3 regions of the Shewanella carassii genome follow, and region 1 is predicted to be linked to each of the others. Evidence: riboswitches for the same ligand, from Rfam matches in the RefSeq annotation. Region 1 holds a riboswitch; each other region holds the start of a gene.
What was found. A riboswitch is a leader RNA that binds a small molecule or an ion and turns the genes downstream of it on or off. The one in region 1 is predicted to bind lysine.
Positions count from the first base shown of each region.

Region 1 (7,021 bases):
CTGACCGGCAAAATCCACAAGATGGGTGACAGCCACGACGGTACCACTACTACTGACTTCATGGAGCAGGAAGCCGAGCGCGGTATTACCATTCAGTCTGCTGCGGTAAGTTGCTTCTGGAAAGATCACCGTTTCAACGTCATCGACACACCCGGACACGTTGACTTCACCGTTGAAGTATATCGTTCTCTGAAAGTTCTGGACGGCGGTATTGGCGTATTCTGTGGTTCCGGTGGTGTTGAGCCTCAGTCCGAAACCAACTGGCGTTATGCTAACGAATCTGAAGTTGCTCGTATCATCTTCGTAAACAAGTTGGACCGCATGGGTGCTGACTTCTTGCGTGTTGTAGGTCAGATCAAGCGCGTTCTGGCTGCGACTCCACTGGTTATGACTCTGCCTATCGGCGTAGAAGACGAGTTCAAGGGCGTTGTTGACGTTCTGAACCGTAAAGCCTATGTATGGGATGATTCTGGTCTGCCAGAAAACTACTCTGTAGAAGAAGTTCCAGAAGACATGGTTGATCTGGTTGAAGAATACCGTGAGCAACTGGTTGAGACTGCCGTTGAGCAGGACGACGACCTGATGGAAGCCTATATGGAAGGTGAAGAGCCTTCTATCGAAGACCTGAAGCGTTGTATCCGTAAGGGTACCATCAACCTGTCATTCTTCCCCACATACTGTGGTTCTGCTTACCGTAACAAGGGCATGCAGCTGGTTCTGGATGCGGTTGTTGACTACCTGCCATCTCCAACAGAAGTTGAGCCTCAGCCTCTGACTGACCCAGAAACTGGTGAAGAAACCGGTGAAGTCGCTACTGTATCTGCCGACGAGCCACTGCGCGCGCTGGCGTTCAAGATCATGGATGACCGTTTCGGCGCCCTGACCTTTATCCGTATCTACTCTGGTAAGATGAAGAAAGGTGACACTATCCTGAATAGTGCTACCGGTAAGACCGAGCGTATCGGCCGTATGGTTGAGATGCACGCTAACGATCGTAAAGAGATCGACTTTGCCCAAGCCGGTGACATCATCGCCGTTGTGGGTATGAAGAACGTTCAGACTGGTCATACTCTGTGTGATCCTAAGCACGAATGTACTCTTGAACCTATGATCTTCCCTGATCCAGTGATCTCTATCGCTGTAACTCCTAAGGACAAAGGCGCTTCTGAGAAGCTGGGTGTTGCTCTGGGTAAGATGGTTGCAGAAGATCCATCATTCCAGGTTGAAACCGACCAAGAAACCGGTGAAACCATCCTTAAGGGTATGGGTGAATTGCACCTGGACATCAAAGTAGACATCCTGAAGCGTACTCACGGTGTTGAACTGACTGTTGGTGCTCCACAGGTAGCTTACCGTGAAACCATCACTCAAGCCGTTGAAGACAGCTACACTCACAAGAAGCAGTCTGGTGGTTCTGGTCAGTTCGGTAAGATCGACTACCGCATCCGTCCAGGCGAAGCTGGTAGTGGCTTCAAGTTCACCTCCAGCGTTGTTGGTGGTAACGTACCTCGTGAATTCTGGCCAGCAGTTGAAAGCGGCTTCGAAGACATGATGAACGAAGGTCCTCTGGCTGGCTTCCCAGTACTGGACGTTGAAGTTGAACTGTTCGACGGTGGTTACCACGCAGTTGACTCCTCAGCGATCGCGTTTGAAATCGCTGCCAAGGGTGCATTCCGTCAGTCTATGCCTAAAGCCAAGCCTCAGCTGCTTGAGCCTGTGATGAAGGTTGACGTGTTCACTCCAGACGATCACGTTGGTGACGTTATCGGTGACCTGAACCGTCGTCGCGGTATGATCAAGGATCAGGAAGCCGGTCTGACTGGCGTACGCGTTAAGGCTGACGTACCACTGGCAGAAATGTTCGGTTACATCGGTCACCTGCGTACTATGACTTCTGGTCGTGGTCAGTTCTCCATGGAGTTCTCTCACTATGCTCCATGTCCTGCCAACGTGGCTGAGACTGTTATCGCTGAAACCAAGGCACGCAACGCTGCCAAGAAGTAAGGATAATTAATCCTGAAAAACCCGCCTTGATGGCGGGTTTTTTTATGGGCGAATATCTAGTGCCGCGAAGCCAGCAGAATCAAACTTGCACTCAGCTCGGCGGATGCCCATGTACATCAATGGGCAATCGTATGGCAACTGTTTCCGAAAGTGGCATATGGGCCAAGGCGCTACCTAAGATAAAGGAGCTGGGATCGGCAGAGACTTACCGTGAGGAAGCTACTGTGAATATCAGTAGCGAGGAGAACTGAAATAGGTGATAGCAGATAAACAAAAGCCAGCTCGATAGGCTGGCTTTGTGTAGGGCTGATAAAGCGTGTTTATCAGTCTTCCAGGTTACCGCAGAAGCGGTAGCCTTCGCCGTGGATGGTGGCGATGATTTCCGGTGTATCAGGCACACTTTCGAAGTGCTTACGAATACGACGGATAGTCACATCGACAGTACGGTCGTGTGGCTTGAGCTCACGGCCGGTCATTTTCATCAGCAGCTCAGCGCGGCTGAGGATCTTGCCTGGGTTTTCCACAAAGTGCAGCATAGCGCGGAATTCGCTACGTGGCAGTTTGTAAGATTCACCCTGTGGGCTCACCAGAGAACGGCTGTTGATTTCCAGGCTCCAACCATTGAAGCGGTAGTATTCAACGGCGGCCTTTTCTTCAATTTCAATGCCTGAACTGTTGACGCGAGTCAGCAGGTTGCGGGCACGAATAGTCAACTCGCGAGGGTTGAATGGCTTGGTGATGTAATCATCGGCACCGATTTCCAAACCAAGGATCTTGTCCACTTCGTTGTCACGACCGGTAAGGAAGATCAAACCGATATTGTTGATTTCGCGCAACTCCCGCGCCAATAGCAAACCATTCTTACCCGGTAGGTTGATATCCATAACCACCAGGTTCACCTTGTTTTCTTGCAAGGCTTTGTGCATCTCTGCGCCATCATTGGCTTCGGTCACCACATAACCTTCTGCCTCGAAAATACTTCTCAGCGTGTTACGGGTAACGGCTTCATCTTCAACGATCAGAATGTGCGGGTTTTGCATGTTATTTACCTAATTAAATCAGTTTATCTAACCATGAGCGCGGGTGACGCTCCGTTCTAATACCTAAAACGCCAACATTCACAGGGTTCACGTAAGTGCTGTTCAAAACTGAAATGAAACGGCAACACACTTCATGATTAGCAAAGTATGCTCTCCAATTGGGAGAGGCGCGAACTGTACAATCTAGGATTCCCAGTCGTGGGATTTAGTTCCTGAAAGGCTTGGAAATTCTAAAAACGTTATCTTAAAACCAGATTACATTTGGTACAGAGTCGTTATCGATAGAGACTTATGCTGTCGCGTAATGGCGCTAGCCGGGTCACACGCTTAACTCTAAGCCTTCATCGATACATTACATTGTACTAGGATTGGGCATTTGTTAACAAATAAAATGTTAACAAATTAATGGTTAACTATGATCCGCATCACAAGTTTTTATGTTGAGTGTTGAAACTTAAGCATTTTACATTCTGCCTTACTGTGAGCTTGCTCACGAGACTAGGGGATTTTGTAACCCTTTGCTAGAATGAATTCGGTTAATTAGAGACAGATACTACAATGGATGCTGCATTTGAAAGTCTCTGGCAATGCTACCAGAGCGCATGCTTTTTATTGACTCAGTCGTTTTCTTCCACCATACCTTTCGCTATTGTCACCGCCCATAATCCCTTGGGGCAAAAACTGACTTCCAGTCAAAATCGTCTTCTCGATCGGCAATTACAAGGTGATATTGATAAGTTGGGCATACCTTACCGGGCGATCATAGGGGCGGCTGAGGATCTCAGTCATATGGAGAAAAGTTGGGCTCTGTTTCTGGATAAGACCGCAGCAATCGAGTTGGCGTTAAAGTACCATCAAAACGCTCTCTACTATGTGAATAATGGCATATTAACCTTAGTGCCCTGCCTTAGGGGAGAGTGTGAAGTTGAACTCGGGTTATTTAAAAACAGGGCTAGACTGGTTAATGAGTTACCCGAGCTCAGTGACTGATGAGTTGAGGAAATTTCATCGGGTGCAAATTAGCATTGACTTCATAAGGGCTTTATTGCTAATTTTTTAATCCCTTTTGAGAGAAAGGAACAGAAGAGGTGCGTTAACTAGGTAGTGAGTCAGAGGAAGCCAATTTCCAATGACGGCTCATGAGGGAGATTAACGCCGAGGTCGGGATGCGCATTGGTAACGCTCTCCGGTCGGTTGGTCAGGCTGAATCCTGGCGGCTGTCACCTGGTTTTTGGTGGAGAGCTTCTGGTGACGATCGCTTTTTCCCTACTTTGGGGTGCGTTATCTCAGCACCAGGCTCTTCGAACGTTATCTGTTCGGAGCTTAATTCATGAAATCTATTCTCGTTGTCAACCTTTCCCTGTCTCCTGCCTGCGGGGGAATGCGCTGATGTCCCTAGTTGTTGCCAAGTTTGGCGGTACCTCGGTCGCCGATTATCAGGCGATGAATTGCTGTGCCGATATTGTGCTGGGAAATTCGGCTACTCGTTTGGTTGTGGTGAGTGCCTCATCAGGTGTGACCAATCTGCTGGTGGAGTTGTCCCAGGCAGACATGGGGGACGAGCGTCGTCTCAGGCTATTGAAAGAGATAGCCAGCATTCAATACGCAATTCTGGATAAACTCGGCAGACCGGCCGATGTAGCCGCGGCGCTGGATGCTTTGCTCAGCCGCATGGCAACGCTCAGTGCCAAGCTGTTGCAGGCGCCGAGCAATGCTATGGTGGATGAGATCCTGTCCCTCGGTGAGCAATGCTCTTCAGCACTGTTTGCCGCGGTTTTGAGAGAACGCGGTGCCAAGGCCTGCGCCTTTGATGTGCGTCAGGTGATGCGTACCGATAGCCATTTCGGTAAGGCCGAACCACAAATTGCCGAGCTAAAGCGGCTGGCGACAGAGAAATTACAACCCTTGCTTGAGCAACAACTGCTGGTGACCCAGGGCTTTATCGGTGCCGATGCCGAGGGGCGAACCACTACCCTTGGGCGTGGCGGCAGTGATTATTCCGCGGCCCTATTGGCTGAGGCTTTGGAAGCCGATGCGGTGGAGATCTGGACCGATGTAGAAGGAATTTACACCACAGATCCCAGACTGGCTCCCAACGCTAGGCCCATTGCTGAAATCAGTTTTAATGAGGCGGCCGAGATGGCTACTTTTGGCGCCAAGGTGTTGCACCCTGCCACCATCTTGCCGGCGGTGCGTCAACAGATCCAAGTGTTTGTCGGTTCCAGTCGGGCGCCGGAAAAAGGCGGCACCTGGATCCGCCACCAAGTGGATGATGAGCCGGTATTCAGGGCCGTTGCCGTGAGACGAGATCAGACCCTGCTTAACTTGCACAGTCTGCAGATGCTGCATGCCCAGGGGTTCTTGGCCGAAACCTTCGCTATCTTGGCGCGGCATAAGATCAGTGTCGATCTCATTACCACCTCAGAGGTGAATGTATCGCTGACGCTGGACAAAACAGGCTCAGATTCGGCCGGTAAGGGGCTTCTGACCGAAGCTCTGTTGCAGGAGTTGTCGCAACACTGCCGGGTGCGGGTGGAAGACAAGCTGGCCCTGGTGGCCATTATAGGCAACAAGATAGCCACTACTGCCGGGATCTGTCGCCGGGTATTTGAAGTGCTCGAACCCCATAACGTCCGAATGATCTGTCAGGGCGCCAGTCCACACAATCTCTGTGTCTTGGTGTCTGAAGCCGAAGCCGGTGATGTGGTGGCCGCTTTGCATCGCAACTTATTTGAAGGTGCTCAGGATGCAGCTTGAACACCTGCAGGTTGGGGAGCTGGCCGCAGGTCAGCCTCTGACCATCCCCATATATCGCTTCAAAGGCTCCAGTCATTCGGCGCCCAGCGTCTATATTCAGGCCAATGTGCATGGCGCCGAGGTGCAGGGCAATGCGGTGATTTTGCAGTTGCTGCAGTACTTCAAGGCGCATCCGCCTCTGGGGGATATCACTCTGGTGCCTCTGGCCAACCCCTTGGGGATCAACCAGAAAAGTGGTGAGTTTACCTTGGGCCGCTTCGACCCCATCACAGGTATCAACTGGAACCGAGCCTATCTGGATCAGGCCGTCCACCTGGATGACTGGTATCCGCAGTATAGTGAGCTGCAGGAGCAGGTATTGTTTGATGCTTTTCGTCAGCTTCTTATTGGCAACTGTGAACAGGCATTGGCCAATCCTTGGGGAGTGACGACCGGCCAGAGATTGGCGCTCAATCTGCAGAAACTGGCGCACGGCGCTGACATAGTGCTGGATCTGCACACCGGCCCCAAGTCCTGTAAACACCTCTATTGCCCCGAATATGAGTTGTCCGCAGCCAGCTACTTTCATATTCCCTACACCTTGGTAATGCCCAAAGGTTTTGGTGGCGCCATGGATGAAGCGGCCTTCAATCCCTGGTGGCAACTTAGCGATTATGCCAAGAGCCGGGGGCGAGATCTGAGAGTCGCCGTGTCAGCCTTTACCTTGGAGCTTGGCAGCCAGGAGCGTATCGATCTTGCCGATGCCAGCCGGGATGCGGAAGGGATATTAAGTTATTTGAGCCATAGGGGAGCGATAACCCAGCGCATACAGCCCGAGGTGATGCCACGTTTTGCTTGTTTGCTGAAAGACTATCGAAAGTTTCACGCGCCTATGGCAGGGATGGTGGAGTATCTGGCCGAGCCGGGAGTACCTTTGGCTGCGGGCACACCTCTGGTCAATATGCTCAGGCTCGACCGAGTCGATGTCGGTACTGAAGTCACCAGGCTCTCACTCAATGAGGATGTGATCCCCGTGCTGCATTTTGCATCGGCGTCGGTGCACCAAGGGACTGAGCTCTACAAGGTGATGACCCACTACTTTTCTGTTTCTGATTAAAATCAGGCCCGGTGATAAGCCGGGCCATTTTTTTTAACTAATCGGATCAGATGTTAGGGTTTTACCGCCCTGACAATCGGGTTCTGCAGGCTGATCAGGGTTTCGGTGGACTGAATTTCATCTA
Region 1 covers NZ_AP024618.1:830,542-837,562, forward strand. The annotation lists gene fusA (elongation factor G) at 1-2,004, shown strand, start outside; gene arcA (two-component system response regulator ArcA) at 2,328-3,044, opposite strand; gene K5621_RS03890 (DUF3293 domain-containing protein) at 3,603-4,034, shown strand; lysine riboswitch at 4,120-4,297, shown strand; gene lysC (lysine-sensitive aspartokinase 3) at 4,434-5,801, shown strand; gene K5621_RS03900 (succinylglutamate desuccinylase/aspartoacylase family protein) at 5,791-6,897, shown strand; gene asnC (transcriptional regulator AsnC) at 6,951-7,021, opposite strand, start outside.

Region 2 (7,021 bases), 640 kb from region 1:
CTACCCTGTCATTATACTTTTAGTAAAGTAATACTAATCAGTACCTTGATGTAAAATTGTGCTAGTGGTTAATGAAGGTTAAAAGTCATTTTGACTGCCGTTAAAAGTAACCCGTAGATGTTGCGAAATGTGATTGAGGCAGCGTTTTATACTGATTTAACATGGAAGTTAACTCAAGGGGGGTGTAAATGCCAAGAGGTAATTGTAAGGCTTTTTAACAGTCGAGTGATGTTTTATAGACATAAAAAAGCCCCGACACTGTCGAGGCTTAAGTAAATAGACAACTGGTTAGATCAGGAAATCATCCATTGAACGACCTTTGTCTACTTCATTCTTGAATACGGTTGGCATACGGCCTTGGCCGGTCCAAGTAATGGTTTCACCGTCTACAACGATTTTGTATTTCGGTGGGCGAGGGGCGCGTTTCTTTTTAGGAGCAGATTTGGCAGCAACAACATCACCAAGATCTTCAACTGATAGGCCAACGGCTTCCATCTGTTTACGGATATCTTCAATTTTAGATAGACGTTCAGCTTGAGCCTTTTCTTCTTCCTTGGCTTCTTCTTCACGTTCAATAATGATTTTATCCAATTTTGCCGCCAGATCACGCAGATCTGCAACGCTTAACTCTTTTACTGCGGCCTTAAAACGACGACCGTGAGTCAATATATCAAGAAAATCGCTCATAGGTATTTAGGTCCCACGCTAATTTATAAATTGGGTTAGGGTTAATATCGTTATAAATAATAGAAACTATAAGAGTCAGGATCAAATATTTTTACGTCCATTGACATTAATTTCTTTATTTAACTCGATTCTATGACCATGAAAGTTGCCAAGTGTTCAAAAAACTGGCCTTAAAGTGTGACAAAATTGACAAACGGTCGTTTAAGTTGATGTTGACGTTAACGTTAACAGCACGTAAAGTTGACTCATTCTGTACTGATGTCCTGGAAAAGGGCGAGTAAGCCAGCGCTGGCTACGCCTTATCTTGTTATCATCGGTACGCAACCCACATTAGATACAAGGTGTAGGAAGGAAACCCTATGAAAGTATTGGTGCCAGTAAAACGTGTGGTCGATGCCAATGTGAAGGTCAGGGTCAAGGCCGACAACACAGGCGTTGAAACAGCCAACCTGAAAATGGCGTTGAACCCATTTTGTGAGATTGCGGTAGAAGAAGCCGTGCGTCTGAAAGAAGCGGGCAGTGCTACTGAAGTCGTCGTTGTCAGCATAGGTCCCAAGGCGGCACAGGAGCAACTGCGTACCGCATTGGCTCTGGGCGCCGACCGTGCCATTCACATCGAAACCGATGAAGAGCTGGTGCCCCTTTCTATTGCCAAACTGCTCAAGGCGGTGCAGGACAAAGAACAGGCGCAACTTATTCTGCTCGGTAAGCAGTCTATCGACGGCGATAACAATCAAACCGGACAGATGCTGGCGGCGCTTGCCGGTATGCCCCAGGCAACCTTTGCATCTGAAGTGAAGTTGGAAGGCGATAGTCTGCTGGTCACCCGGGAAGTGGATGGCGGCTTGCAGACTCTGTCTATGCCTCTGCCTGCCGTGGTCACCGCGGATCTGCGTCTCAACGAGCCCCGCTATGCTTCTCTACCCAATATCATGAAGGCCAAGCGTAAGCCGTTGGAGACCCTGAGTGTTGAAGATTTGGAGGTGACTCTCAAGCAGCACGTACAGGTGCTTGAGGTGGCAACGCCGGCCAGCCGTCAGGCAGGTGTGATGGTGGCTTCCGTTGAGGAGCTGGTGGACAAGTTGAAAAACGAAGCGAAGGTGATCTAAATGGCCGTATTAGTAATTGCAGAACACGATAATGCCAGCCTGAAACAGGATACGGCCAAAGTTGTCGCCGCGGCTAAGGCCATAGGCGGTGATATTCACCTGCTGGTTGCCGGTCAAGATTGTAAGGCCGCCGCCGATGCCGCCGCCAAGCTTGAAGGCGTCAGTAAGGTACTGCTGGCCGATAACCCTGCCTATGGTGCTCATTTGGCCGACAATATTGGTGAGCTTATCTTGTCGCTGAGCGGCGACTACAGCCATATCCTGGCTGCAGCCTCAAGCCTGGGTAAGGACATTCTGCCTAGAGTGGCGGCTTTGCTGGATGTGGCTCAACTTTCTGAGATCACCAAGGTGATTGATGCCGACACCTATGTTCGTCCCATCTATGCCGGTAATGCCATGGCGACCATTAAGAGTCTGGATGACAAGAAAGTGGCCACTGTGCGCGCCAGCGCCTTCGACGCCGTTGCCGAGACGGGGACTGCCGACATTCACCAGCTCGACAGCGTATATGAAGCCAAGAGCAGCTTTGTGTCCCAGAGCCTAACCGAGTCGGTTCGTCCGGAGCTTGGCAGCGCCAGAGTGATTGTTTCCGGTGGTCGCGGTATGGGCAGTGGCGAAAACTTTGCCATGCTGGAGACGTTGGCCGATAAGCTGGGCGCCGCCGTAGGTGCATCACGGGCCGCCGTAGATGCCGGCTTTGTTCCCAACGACCTGCAGGTCGGTCAGACGGGTAAAATTGTGGCGCCCGAGCTTTATATCGCTGTGGGTATCTCCGGGGCGATTCAACATCTGGCCGGGATGAAGGACTCAAAAGTCATAGTGGCCATCAACAAAGATCCTGAAGCGCCTATCTTCCAAGTGGCCGATTATGGTTTGGAAGCGGACCTGTTTGATGTGGTGCCCAAGTTGAACGAGTTGATTTAATCTGTGATCTAGGTCACGATAGGCGGCTTTGGGGTAGCATCCTCAAAGCCGCCTATGTTTTTATGTGCGTCACGCCTGACATCAGGCGTCCTGAGAAGTAGAGGCGCACTAAATATCAGTAGCGGTAAGCAGGGTGATTCCGTTTATGTATCGCGAAAGGATTTGGTGCCGAAGTGGTTGCGACTCATCAAGGTCCACCGCTGGGGCTGTTACCAAATAGGGGCAGCACTGCCATAGTATATTCTGTCGGGATGACAGATTGACGTTACTATGGAGCGCTACTGAAAGGACAGGTGCTACTCGGTATGTTATTGCCTTTTCCCACCAGTTCAGTTGCCCTCCATTCGTATTTAACGAAGAACAAGACTCAATGACAGTACTAAGTTATGCCGACTCGGCACTCTCTTTGTTGCCGCCGGTTGTGGCAATTTTATTGGCGATCTTCACCCGGCGGGTGTTGTTATCGCTGGGGTTAGGAATACTGATCGGAGCCTTGTTGCTCAATCAATGGTCGGTGTTGGATACCGGGGTTTATCTGGGGCAAAGGGTGCTTTCCCTGGTTTGGGATGATGGCGCTTTTAATGCCTGGAACCTGTATATTCTGGGGTTCCTGGTGCTGCTGGGGATGATCACGGCACTGATCACCGTCAGTGGCTCGGCCAGAGCCTTTGCCAACTGGGCCAGACAGCATATCCGCAATCGTCGTGATGCCAAGCTGCTAACCATGTTTCTCGGTTGTGTGGTGTTTATCGATGACTACTTCAACAGCCTGGTGGTGGGCAGTATCGCTAGACCGCTGACCGACAGATATTATATCTCCCGCTCCAAACTGGCGTATCTTTTGGATTCTACCGCGGCGCCCGTGTGCGTTATCTCGCCGGTGTCCAGCTGGGGCGCCTATATTATTGCCCTTATCGGCGGTATTCTCACGGCTCATGGTTTTACTGAAATAGGGCATCTGAGTGCTTTCGTGCAGATGATCCCGATGAACTTCTATGCCTTATTTGCTCTGGCGCTCTTGCTGTGTGTGGCCTATATGGAGCTGGATATTGGCGCCATGCGCAAACACGAGCTCAACGCCCGTAAAGGCAATCTCTATGATGAGTCCAAGGGACTGCCGCCCGGCGCCAATGCCGATCTGCCCGAGGCGGAAACCGGTCAGGTGCACGGCTTGTTCCTGCCCATAGGTGTCTTGGTGGTGGCGACCTTCTACTTTATGGTTTCCAGCGGCGCCGATGCCCTGGCGGCAGAAAGCCTGCCTTTCAGCATTATAGGCGCCTTTGAGAAAACCGATGTGGGCTCGTCCCTGTTTTTTGGCGCTTCCATCGGACTGGTGGTAACGCTGCTGCTGGCCTTTATCCAGAAGATTGAAGCCAAGATGATCCTCAAGGCGCTCACCTCGGGTGCCCGCTCTATGTTGCCGGCCATCTATATTCTGATGTTTGCCTGGACCATAGCCGGGATCATTGGCTCACTGGAAACCGGCAAGTTTATGGCCAGTCTCGCCAGTGGCAATATTCCCTTTGCCTTGCTGCCGGCCGTGTTATTTATTTTGGCAGGGCTTACCGCCTTTTCTACCGGCACCAGCTGGGGCACTTTCGGGATCATGTTGCCGATTGCTGCCGATATGGCCATGGGCAGCCACAGCAGTATGATGTTGCCTATGCTGGCCGCCGTGCTTTCCGGTGCTGTGTTTGGCGATCACTGCTCGCCGATATCGGACACCACGATTCTGTCATCCACAGGTGCCAGTTGCCATCATATCGACCATGTGCTGACTCAGTTGCCCTATGCGGTCTTGGTAGCAGTTATTTCCCTCGGCGGCTATATAGTACTCGGCTTTACCGAGTCGGTATGGCTCGGGCTTGCCTGTAGCTGCATACTGTTCCTGTTGGCTCTGGTGTGGCTCAAGTGGCAGCAGCCCAAGAATAGTGCGGCCTAATCCGCCAACTGAAAAACGCTGCCGAGGCAGCGTTTTTTATTGCCTATAATTCAGTAAATCGCTTGAGTTGGAGGTGTATGTCAGCCTTGGATATCCCCGTGAAATATCAGTTGGAGGCCAGGCAGGCATTCCTCCATGATTTAAGCTGGCGTATGGCTGCCGGCGCCTTTGTCTATCTGTTTTGTTGGCTGTTGCTCTTGATGCCCTTTAATGCGTTGTTGCCGCAACCCATAGTCTGGGGTGAGATGGTTAAAGGTGCACTCTTATTGCTATCGGCGGCGGTGATCCGAGCCTTGGGAGTTTGGCTCTATGTGCGCCGCGCTTCATCCAGCGTGAATTGCGATGAGACGAGTGGAGCCAGCTATCCCTTTGAAAGCCGCGATTGGGGACTGAGTCTTGGCTTGGTGCTCAATGCCCTCAGTTGGTCGGTGCTTATGGCGCTTATCCTCAATGGGGAGCAATTTACCGCACTTAGAGAGCCTAGCTTGATGATCTGTGGCGTACTCTACGCCTTTATCAGTATTTCTCTCTCCATTGATCTACGTCAGCTCAGGCTATTCCTGCTCTGTTTTCCCCTGCCTTTAGGGCTCGCCATGACGTTGCAGGGCCAGGCGCATGATATTCTGGCCGGTGGCTTGTTGATGGTATCTGTGTATCCAACCTTTCGTTTTTGTCGACTGCATCATAGGGAGTATTGGCGGCAACTGACAGCTAGGTTGCAACTCAAAGATTACTCCGAGCAGCTTGAGCATCTCAGTCGAACGGATTCTCTTACCGGACTCTACAATCAGCGCAGCTTCATTGAACAGCTGGATAGACTCGACAGTCGGCAACCTCGGGCCTTGTTATTGTTGGATTTGGATCATTTTAAACAAATCAATGACAGCTTTGGCCACCGGGCCGGGGATCTGTGCCTAGCGGAAGTGGGGCGGATCATTCGCGCCGAGACTCAGGGAGGAATAGCCGCTCGCTATGGTGGTGAGGAGTTTGCGATTCTACTGACTTCAATGGATGCCGAGCAGGCTAAGGGGCTCGCCAAGCGCCTGCGGCGAAAAATAGAGGCCCTAGCCCTGGTCTATCAGGGGCAGGCATTCAAGGTGACCGTCAGCATAGGCTTGGCCTGCGCCCCAGCGGGGAGTGAGCCGGGAGCATTATTTCACGCTGCCGACACAGCGCTTTATGCTGCCAAGGATGCGGGTCGCAACTGTATTCGTGAGGCCGAAAGCAGTACAGTGACTTGAACATGGCGCAATAAAAAACACCTGAGCGAAAGACCCAGGTGTTTTTGATTTAAGCCTTGGGGCTGCAATTTTGCATCTCCAGGCTATTGGCTGTTAACGGTTTTTAGCGCTCACTTATCAGAGCAGACCGCGACGCTTGAGTAGGGCATCGGTTGTCGGCTCCTGGCCGCGGAAGTTCTTGTAGGCTTCCATAGGGGGCACGCTGTTACCCACTTCGCGGATAGTCTTGCGATACTTCATGCCGATATCCCGCTTGAGGCCGCCTTGGCTCTGCACATAGGCAAAGGCATCGGCCGCGAGGATTTCGCTCCACATATAGGCGTAGTAGCTGGCGCTGTAGCCACCCGGGAAGGCATGGGCAAAGTAGGTCGACTTGTAACGTGGTGGCACGGCTTCAATGTTCAGGCCGTGTTTTTCAAGCGCCTTGGCTTCAAATTCGGCCACATTCTGCAGCGGTGCATCCTTGTCCAGCGAATGCCATTCCATGTCTACCAGGGCGGCGGCCATATACTCCAGGGTGTCGAAGCCCTGGTTGAAGCTGCGGGACTTCAGCAACTTGTCCAGCATCGCCTTGGGTAAAGGTTCACCGGTTTGGTAATGCTTGGCGTAGTTGGCCAACACTTGTGGATGACCGGCCCAGTCCTCTTCGAAGGTGGATGGGAATTCGACAAAGTCACGGGATACTGCAGTACCGGACAGGCTAGGGTAAGTCACCTTGGAGAACATACCATGAGTGCCATGGCCCAGCTCGTGGAACATGGTGGTTACTTCATCATAGCTGACGAAGGTGGCTTCGCCTTCCGGCGCCTTCTTGATGTTCATTACATTGACCACCACAGGCTTTTCACCCTTGAGCAGGTTCTGGTTGACGAAAGAGCTCATCCAGGCACCGCCGCGCTTGCCTTCACGTGCGAAATAGTCGCCGTAGAAGATGGCCATGCTGCTGCCATCGGCATCAAACATTTCCCAGGCTTTGACATCTGGGTGATAAACCGGCAGATCCGGCCGAGGCTTGAAGGTCACCCCATAGAGTTGGTTGAGGGTAAAGAAGACACCGTCTTCCAACACTCGATTGAATTCAAAGTAAGGCTTGAGGCTGGCCTCATCCAGATCATACT
Region 2 covers NZ_AP024618.1:1,468,220-1,475,240, forward strand. The annotation lists gene K5621_RS06745 (H-NS histone family protein) at 289-687, opposite strand; gene K5621_RS06750 (electron transfer flavoprotein subunit beta/FixA family protein) at 1,047-1,796, shown strand; gene K5621_RS06755 (electron transfer flavoprotein subunit alpha/FixB family protein) at 1,797-2,720, shown strand; lysine riboswitch at 2,811-3,009, shown strand; gene K5621_RS06760 (Na+/H+ antiporter NhaC family protein) at 3,091-4,662, shown strand; gene K5621_RS06765 (GGDEF domain-containing protein) at 4,740-5,903, shown strand; gene K5621_RS06770 (M3 family metallopeptidase) at 6,021-7,021, opposite strand, start outside.
Region 2: linked by a shared signal. The riboswitch ahead of K5621_RS06760 (Na+/H+ antiporter NhaC family protein) and the one ahead of lysC (lysine-sensitive aspartokinase 3) in region 1 are both predicted to bind lysine.

Region 3 (7,021 bases), 1.4 Mb from region 1:
CCTGCTCTAACGCGGTTTTCAAGTACTGCTCTTCTTCGGCCATCAAGTTCATGGCCAAGTTCAATTGTGCCTGAGGGGCCAATGGTTTGCGGGAAAACATCTGATAACTCTCCGGACTCAAAGCCGCATGGTAACGCCAGTATGCTGGACTCAGGCTGAACTTCGAGTACCTCAGCCTGAGTTATTGACGGCAAGATCATTATTATCCGTGGGAGTGAGGCATCTTGGTCGAACCCTGGCTCAGCTGCATATGGTGTTGCAAGAGCCGCTCGGTCTCACCACTGCTGGCCATGTTCTGCAGTGCTTGTTGTAACGCATAGGCGATGCTGCCCGGTCGCAATTCTTTAGGGTTGTTGTCGATGGAGAGTGGCTCGTCGGCAACATAGTCTGGGTTGACACGGGCATTGAAATAACGACTCTTGCGTGAGAATCCCAGGTGTCCCTGACGCGGGAGTTCGCAGCAGTCTGGATGCAGTTTCAGCCCGCGCTGTGGATGGCTTTCCAGCCAATATTTCAGACTGGACTCATCATAAATATAGAAATCGCCCTGATGCTGTTTGAGAAAGGCTATCGCCGAGTCTGTGCCCATATCAGGTGGGGTTCGCGTTATCAGTTGATCCGGCAGCCCCCCGAGTTGATAACTGCCGGGAGAGATCAGCAGCACCAGCTGCTTGTCTACCAGTTGCTGCAGCGAAGTGATATCACTCAGGTCATCGCGACTGACGCCGATATAGCGTTCAGATAGACCGTTGGCAATGAAATAGGCATAACGGTTGCGTTCCTGGGAGAAGGCCAGTCCGGGATAGAAGTCGATATTACCCTTGGCGATTTCCCGAAGGATGCGCTTTTTAGGTGCGCGTATAATCTTGAGACTGCAGCCTATTCTGGCTGCCGCCTCTTGATAGAGGCCGAGATAGAGGCCGCTGTTATCCGGGGCCTGAGCAATAAAGGGGGGCCGGGCATTGGTGCGATAGCCCATGGTTAGCTCACAGGTTTTGGCGGCAAGCGCTTGTGATGAACAAACGATAGCCAGCAGTGCCAGACAACAGAACTTGATTGTCACAGAACAAAACCTCCCGGATTGACTGAAACAGACTGAGTCTCGAGTGCTTTTAATAACATGATTAATATGCCGTTCGACATTGTACTTTGGGCTATAGTATTTCGCATGATTATTGACCGGCTTGGCCTGTTTGTATACAGAGTCAGTTACAGGATCTATGCTGCCGCTCGCGAATGTCCGGCCCAGGTTTTTGGCCGAGCAAAATTTTCTGCGACAGGGAAGAAGGAGTTGGTGTTGTGGATAAAAGGGAGTAGTATTTGCGCGATTTTTGTCCGGTATAGTCGGGCAAGTCTCATCCAATTGAAATAAGGAGCCGATATGGTCAAACATATTAAGCAGACTGCACTGCTGGAGCATGAATCCGGTCGTGGACAGATCAAAGATAACGCCCTCAAGGCGGTGGTGACCAGTTCACTGTTTCGCTGTCGCAGCGAGAAGCCGAAGAAGGGCAAAGGATCATACAGTCGTAAAGGACGCAATGGAAAGGGGCAACAGGGTGTTGCCCCTTTTGATTTAATGACTCTAATCTTTTCACCCTGCTGACACCTCAAGAAAGATTTCTCCAAGGTGTTGGGAGAGTTTATTCCGGCATCTGCACCAGTTCGGCCCACAGATCGTGCTCATCAGAATGAGTGATCAGTGCGCGCACCATGTCCCCTGGGCTTAGTTCCACTTCACCGTTTAAGAATACCATGCCGTCGATTTCAGGCGCATCGGCATAGCAGCGGCCAATGGCGCCTTCCTCGTCCACATCATCGATAAGGACATCCAGCTCACGGCCTACCAGGCGCGCCAGCCGCTCGGCACTGATCTCGGCCTGCACCTGCATGAAACGCTCATAGCGGTCCTGCTTGACCTCTTCACTGATAAGCTCGGCCAAGGTATTGGCCACGGCGCCATCGACTTCCGAGTACTTGAAGCAGCCCACTCGGTCCAGCCTTGCTTCACGCAGGAAGTCCAGCAGGATTTCGAAATCCTCTTCGGTTTCACCGGGGAAGCCAACGATAAAGGTTGAGCGGATCACCAGATCCGGGCAGATCTCACGCCATTTCTTGATGGCGTCCAACTGGCGGTCGACCCGGCCGGGACGCTTCATCATCTTGAGCACGCGAGGGCTGGCGTGCTGCAGCGGCAGATCCAGATAGGGCAGGATCAGTCCTTCGGCCATCAGCGGGATCAGCTCATCGACCCAAGGGTAAGGGTAGACATAGTGCAGGCGTACCCACACACCCATCTTGCCCAGATGGCGGGCCAGGGTGGTGATATCTTGCTTCACCGGCATGCCGTTCCAGAAGTCGGTGCGGCCGCCCTTGTCTTTGCCGTAGGCCGAGGTGTCCTGGCTGACGACCAGAATTTCCTGAACGCCGCTTTCCACCAGGCGTTTGGCTTCATCCAGCACGCTGCCGACACTGCGGCTGTCCAGATCGCCCCTCAGCGCCGGAATGATGCAGAAGGTACAGCGGTTGTCGCAGCCTTCGGAAATCTTCAGGTAGGCATAATGCTTGGGGGTCAGCTTAACGCCGGCTTGTGGGATCAGCGAGGTGAAGGGGTTGTGCTCCGGCTTGGGCACATACTTGTGCACATGGTTCAGCACGGCCTCATAGCTGTGGGGGCCGGTGATCTCCAGTACATCCGGATGCACTTCGCGGATCTGGTTTTCCTTGGCGCCCAGGCAGCCGGTGACTATCACCTTGCCGTTTTCTTCCAGCGCTTCACGCACGGCATCCAGCGACTCTTCCACCGCGGCATCGATAAAGCCACAGGTGTTGACTATTACCAGGTCGGCATTGTCATAGCTGTTGGTAACCTCATAGCCGTCGATGCGCAGTTGGGTGAGGATCCGCTCGGAATCCACCAGGTTCTTGGGGCAGCCCAGGCTGACAAAGCCGATGCGATTGCCGCTGGTTTGGGCCTCGGCAGGGCTGTTTCCCTGTGCCAGAGTCTTGGCCGGAGTGTCCAGAGTCGTGGTCTGCTTGGGATCAAAAATGTCGACTGATTTCTTCAAGAGCTGTTTTCCGCAATGCTAAAGCTGATGGAGCACGCTTGGGTGCCGGTAAAATTGGCGGCGATTATACCTCAGCCAATAAAAAGGTACAGTTGGACTGGTTGATTTATGTTCTATGTTGCCATCTCGGTTGCCGCTTCAAAACGTCGTTGAAAAATTTTTTGATTTTTTTAACCCTTTTGGCAGCTGGCTGCGTTTCTATGGTCAACGAAGCGAACTTTTTGGAGAACCAAGATGAAAAAATCTCTGCTGAATCTGGCGCTGATAGGCGCATTGTTACCCGCTACTCTGATGAGCCACTCAGTACTGGCTCAGGATAGACCTCTACTGGAAACCACAGGCGTCAGCCAGATACAGGTTGAGCCCGATATGGCCGAAATCCATGTTGAAGTGTCATTAAGCGAATCTGATGCCAAGGCGGCCAAGGCCGCATCCGACAAGGCTGTGGCCGCTTTTATCGAGCGCCTGCTCAAGGCCGGGGTCGCTAAGGAGTCGATTGCCGCCGCCAATCTGAATCTGCAACCTGAGTATGTTTACCTCAAGGACAAGGCGCCCGAGCTCAAGGGGTATCGCGCCAGTCGTAGTGTGACCGTGTTGGTGAAACAGTTGGATCAGCTCAATCCCATACTGGACTCGGCGTTAATAGGCGGGATCAACAAGGTGAACCAGATCAACCTCAAGTCCAGTAAAGAAGCCGAGATGCGCAAGCAGGCGCGGCAGGCGGCCATTGAAGATGCCAAGCAAAAGGCCAGTGAGCTGGCGGCCGGATTTGGCGAGAAACTCGATGGCGTCTGGTCGATTCGTTATTTCGACCAAGGCCCGGTGCGCCCAGTGATGTACAAGGCCGCCATGATGGCTGAAGGCGCTATCAACCAGAGCTATGAGTATGGCCAGGTAACCTTCTCCGACAGGGTAGAGGTCAGCTACAAGCTGCGTGACTGAAGTAAGCATTCGGGTGAGAGCCGCCGGCTCGCTGATGCAGCGAAGCAGTTTTTAACCGTGGCTCGTGAACAAGCGGTGCCGGTATTGCTAGGCCGTGACATGAGTCACTTCCCCTAGGCTTAATGCCCGCCTAGCGGGATATTTACCGCCAGAGGCACAATCCAGCTTGCTATTGGGGCCGTGATAGTTAGAATGCCAGTCGAATACCTTTGAGTAGAGGCGCGCTGCCTAAGAGTAACCGGGAAGAGGGTGATGCCTTTGAGGCCCGGGGAAAGGAGTCGGCGCCGAAGTAGCCAGGTCATCAAACCTGACTGCTGGTTCTGTATCTAATAGGTGCAGGACTGCCATAGTCATCCACTATGGAGCGCTACCTGAAGGAGCTGAGAAGTTTCTGCCCTCCTTGGTCTGAGTTTCTTCGATCCTATCGGTAGATCTCCACCTTAGTTGTTTTAGGTGTAAAGAGATCATGAATATCATGCATTTTGCGGACTCTCCCTGGTCCATAGTTCCTCCTCTGCTGGCGGTTGCGCTGGCGATCATCACCCGTAGAGTACTGCTCTCCCTTGGGGTAGGCATAGTCGTCGGCAGCCTGATGTTGCAGCAGTTTTCACCGCTGCAATCGCTGCGCTACCTGGTTGACAGTGTGCTGAAAATCTTCTGGGTCGATGGTGCTCCCAACAGCGATAACCTGAATATGCTGCTGTTTATGCTGCTGCTGGGTGGGCTTATCAGCTTGATGACCGCCTCGGGTGCGACCCGGGCCTTCGCCGAATGGGCCGCCAGGCGCTGCCAGAGCCGCAAGGGCGCCAAGTCGCTCACCGGCTTGATGGTGTTTGCCTTTTTTATTGACGACTTCTTCCACAGCCTGTCGGTGGGGCCCATTTGCCGCCCTGTGACCGACAGATTCCAGATCTCCCGCGCCAAGTTGGCCTATCTGCTGGACTCGACTGCGGCGCCCGTATGCGTATTGATGCCCATCTCCTCCTGGGGGGCCTATATCATCGCCCTGGTGGGCGGCATACTCGTGGCCCATGGGGTGACAGAGCAGAGCCCGATCGCCGCCTTTGTGCAGATGATCCCCATGAATCTCTATGCGGTATTTACCCTGATCATGGTGGTGGTGGTCATCGCCTTCCAACTGGATATTGGGCCGATGCGACAGCATGAGCAGCGGGCGCTCGAAGGCAAGCTCTGGGATGAATCCAAGGGCCGGCCAATCGGGCTGGATATGGAAGCCCCGGCCGACAGCCGCGGCGGCATGCTGGATATGGTGTTGCCGATAGTGACACTGACGGCGGCGAGTATCTATTTCATGCTGGACTCCGGGGCCCAGGTATTGGCCGCCAATGGTCAGGCCTTCAGCGTGCTGGGAGCCTTTGAACATACCAATGTGGGCTCATCTTTGGTTTATGGCGCCCTTTGCAGCCTGGCGGTGTCCGGCCTGTTGGCTCTGCGTCTCGGCCTTGGGATCGCCACTTGGCTGCGCGCCGCCCCCAGAGGCGTCATGGCCATGTTGCCGGCGATCAACATACTGCTGTTTGCCTGGACCATAGGCGCCGTGGTGCGTGACATGGAAACCGGCAAATATCTCGCCAGCCTGGCTAACGGCAACCTGCCCACAGGGCTGCTGCCTGTGGTGGTGTTTGTGCTCTCCTGCGCCATGGCCTTTGCCACAGGCACCAGTTGGGGCACTTTCGGTATCATGTTGCCACTCGCCGGAGATATGGCCGCCGCCAGCGATATCCAACTCCTGCTGCCCATGCTGTCGGCTGTGCTGGCCGGTGCTGTGTTTGGCGACCACAGTTCGCCCATCTCCAGTACCAGTATTCTGTCGGCCACCGGCGCCGGCTGTCACCATATAGATCATGTGTTGACCCAGTTGCCTTATGCCCTGACCGTCGCCTTCGGGGCAGCACTGGGTTATCTGGCCATGGGGCTGCTGCATTCCACCCTGGCCGGTTTCCTGGTGAGTGCCGCCTGGTTTGCACTCTTCTGCCTCTATCACGCCAGGCGCTTCCAGGCGGCTCCCGAGGCCGCCATCGGCTGAGGCTGAGATGGGATACCAAAAAGCCCCGGGAGTTTTTCCGGGGGCTTTTTACTCTTGCCAAAGGCTCGCGAAGATAAGGAGTCTCAGTGATCCAGATAGAGATAGTTCTGCCAGCTTTTCATCCTTATCAATACCTTACGCATGATTGATACATGCTCAAAGCTATCGGAATAGATGGCGATCTCCACATTGGTACCCAGTGGCAAATGATACTGACTCAGATCATCCAGCGGCTTGAGTTTCACCAGAGGTCGGCCGTTGAGGCGAATTTGTGACGAGCCATAGAGCTGCCCCTGCGCCTGCACCTGAGATTCACCTATGGCCGGCAGCACTTCGACCACTTCGGCTTGAAACACCTTGCCCGGCAGGGCGCGGAAGATCAGCTCGGCCTTGAAACCGGGTTTCAGCCGCAGCAGCGAGTTTTGCCTAAAGGCGCCGACAAAGAAGCGCTCCTCCTGATGGACAAAGGTCATCACAGGCCTGAGGGGCATGGGCACCACCATCATTCCCGGTCTCAGGGTCAACTGGGTCACATAACCGTCTGAGGGGGCGCGCATGCTGGTTTCCTCCAGATTGAATCTGGCTTTTTCCAACATGGCGGCAATTTCGGCCACCTGGGTGTTTTGCCCCTGATACTCGGCTTCCAGTGCCAGCTTGGCGCGCCGGGCTTCGGCCTCGGCCGCCTCTACTGAGGCCTGGGCGCCGAGATAGTACTGACGACGGTTGTCGACATCGGCACGGGTGAAGGCGCCTTTTTCAAAACCGCTGCGGTAGCGCTCATATTCCAGTTGGGTTCTGTCCCGTTCGGCCTCGGCCTTGATGCGACTGGCCTCGGCGGCCTTATAGGCGGCGTCCAGCCCCAATACCGCCTGTTTAGCCTGCTCCAGGCTGGCCTCCAGCCGGGTGACTTCTGTCTGATAAGGAGTCGGATCGACCCGGAACAGTAACTCGCCCTCTTTCAGCA
Region 3 covers NZ_AP024618.1:3,850,666-3,857,686, reverse strand. The annotation lists gene K5621_RS17315 (hypothetical protein) at 1-100, opposite strand, end outside; gene K5621_RS17310 (substrate-binding periplasmic protein) at 203-1,063, opposite strand; gene K5621_RS17305 (ribosome alternative rescue factor ArfA) at 1,382-1,606, shown strand; gene rimO (30S ribosomal protein S12 methylthiotransferase RimO) at 1,644-3,068, opposite strand; gene K5621_RS17295 (oxidative stress defense protein) at 3,303-4,010, shown strand; lysine riboswitch at 4,217-4,388, shown strand; gene K5621_RS17290 (Na+/H+ antiporter NhaC family protein) at 4,477-6,057, shown strand; gene K5621_RS17285 (HlyD family secretion protein) at 6,141-7,021, opposite strand, start outside.
Region 3: linked by a shared signal. The riboswitch ahead of K5621_RS17290 (Na+/H+ antiporter NhaC family protein) and the one ahead of lysC (lysine-sensitive aspartokinase 3) in region 1 are both predicted to bind lysine.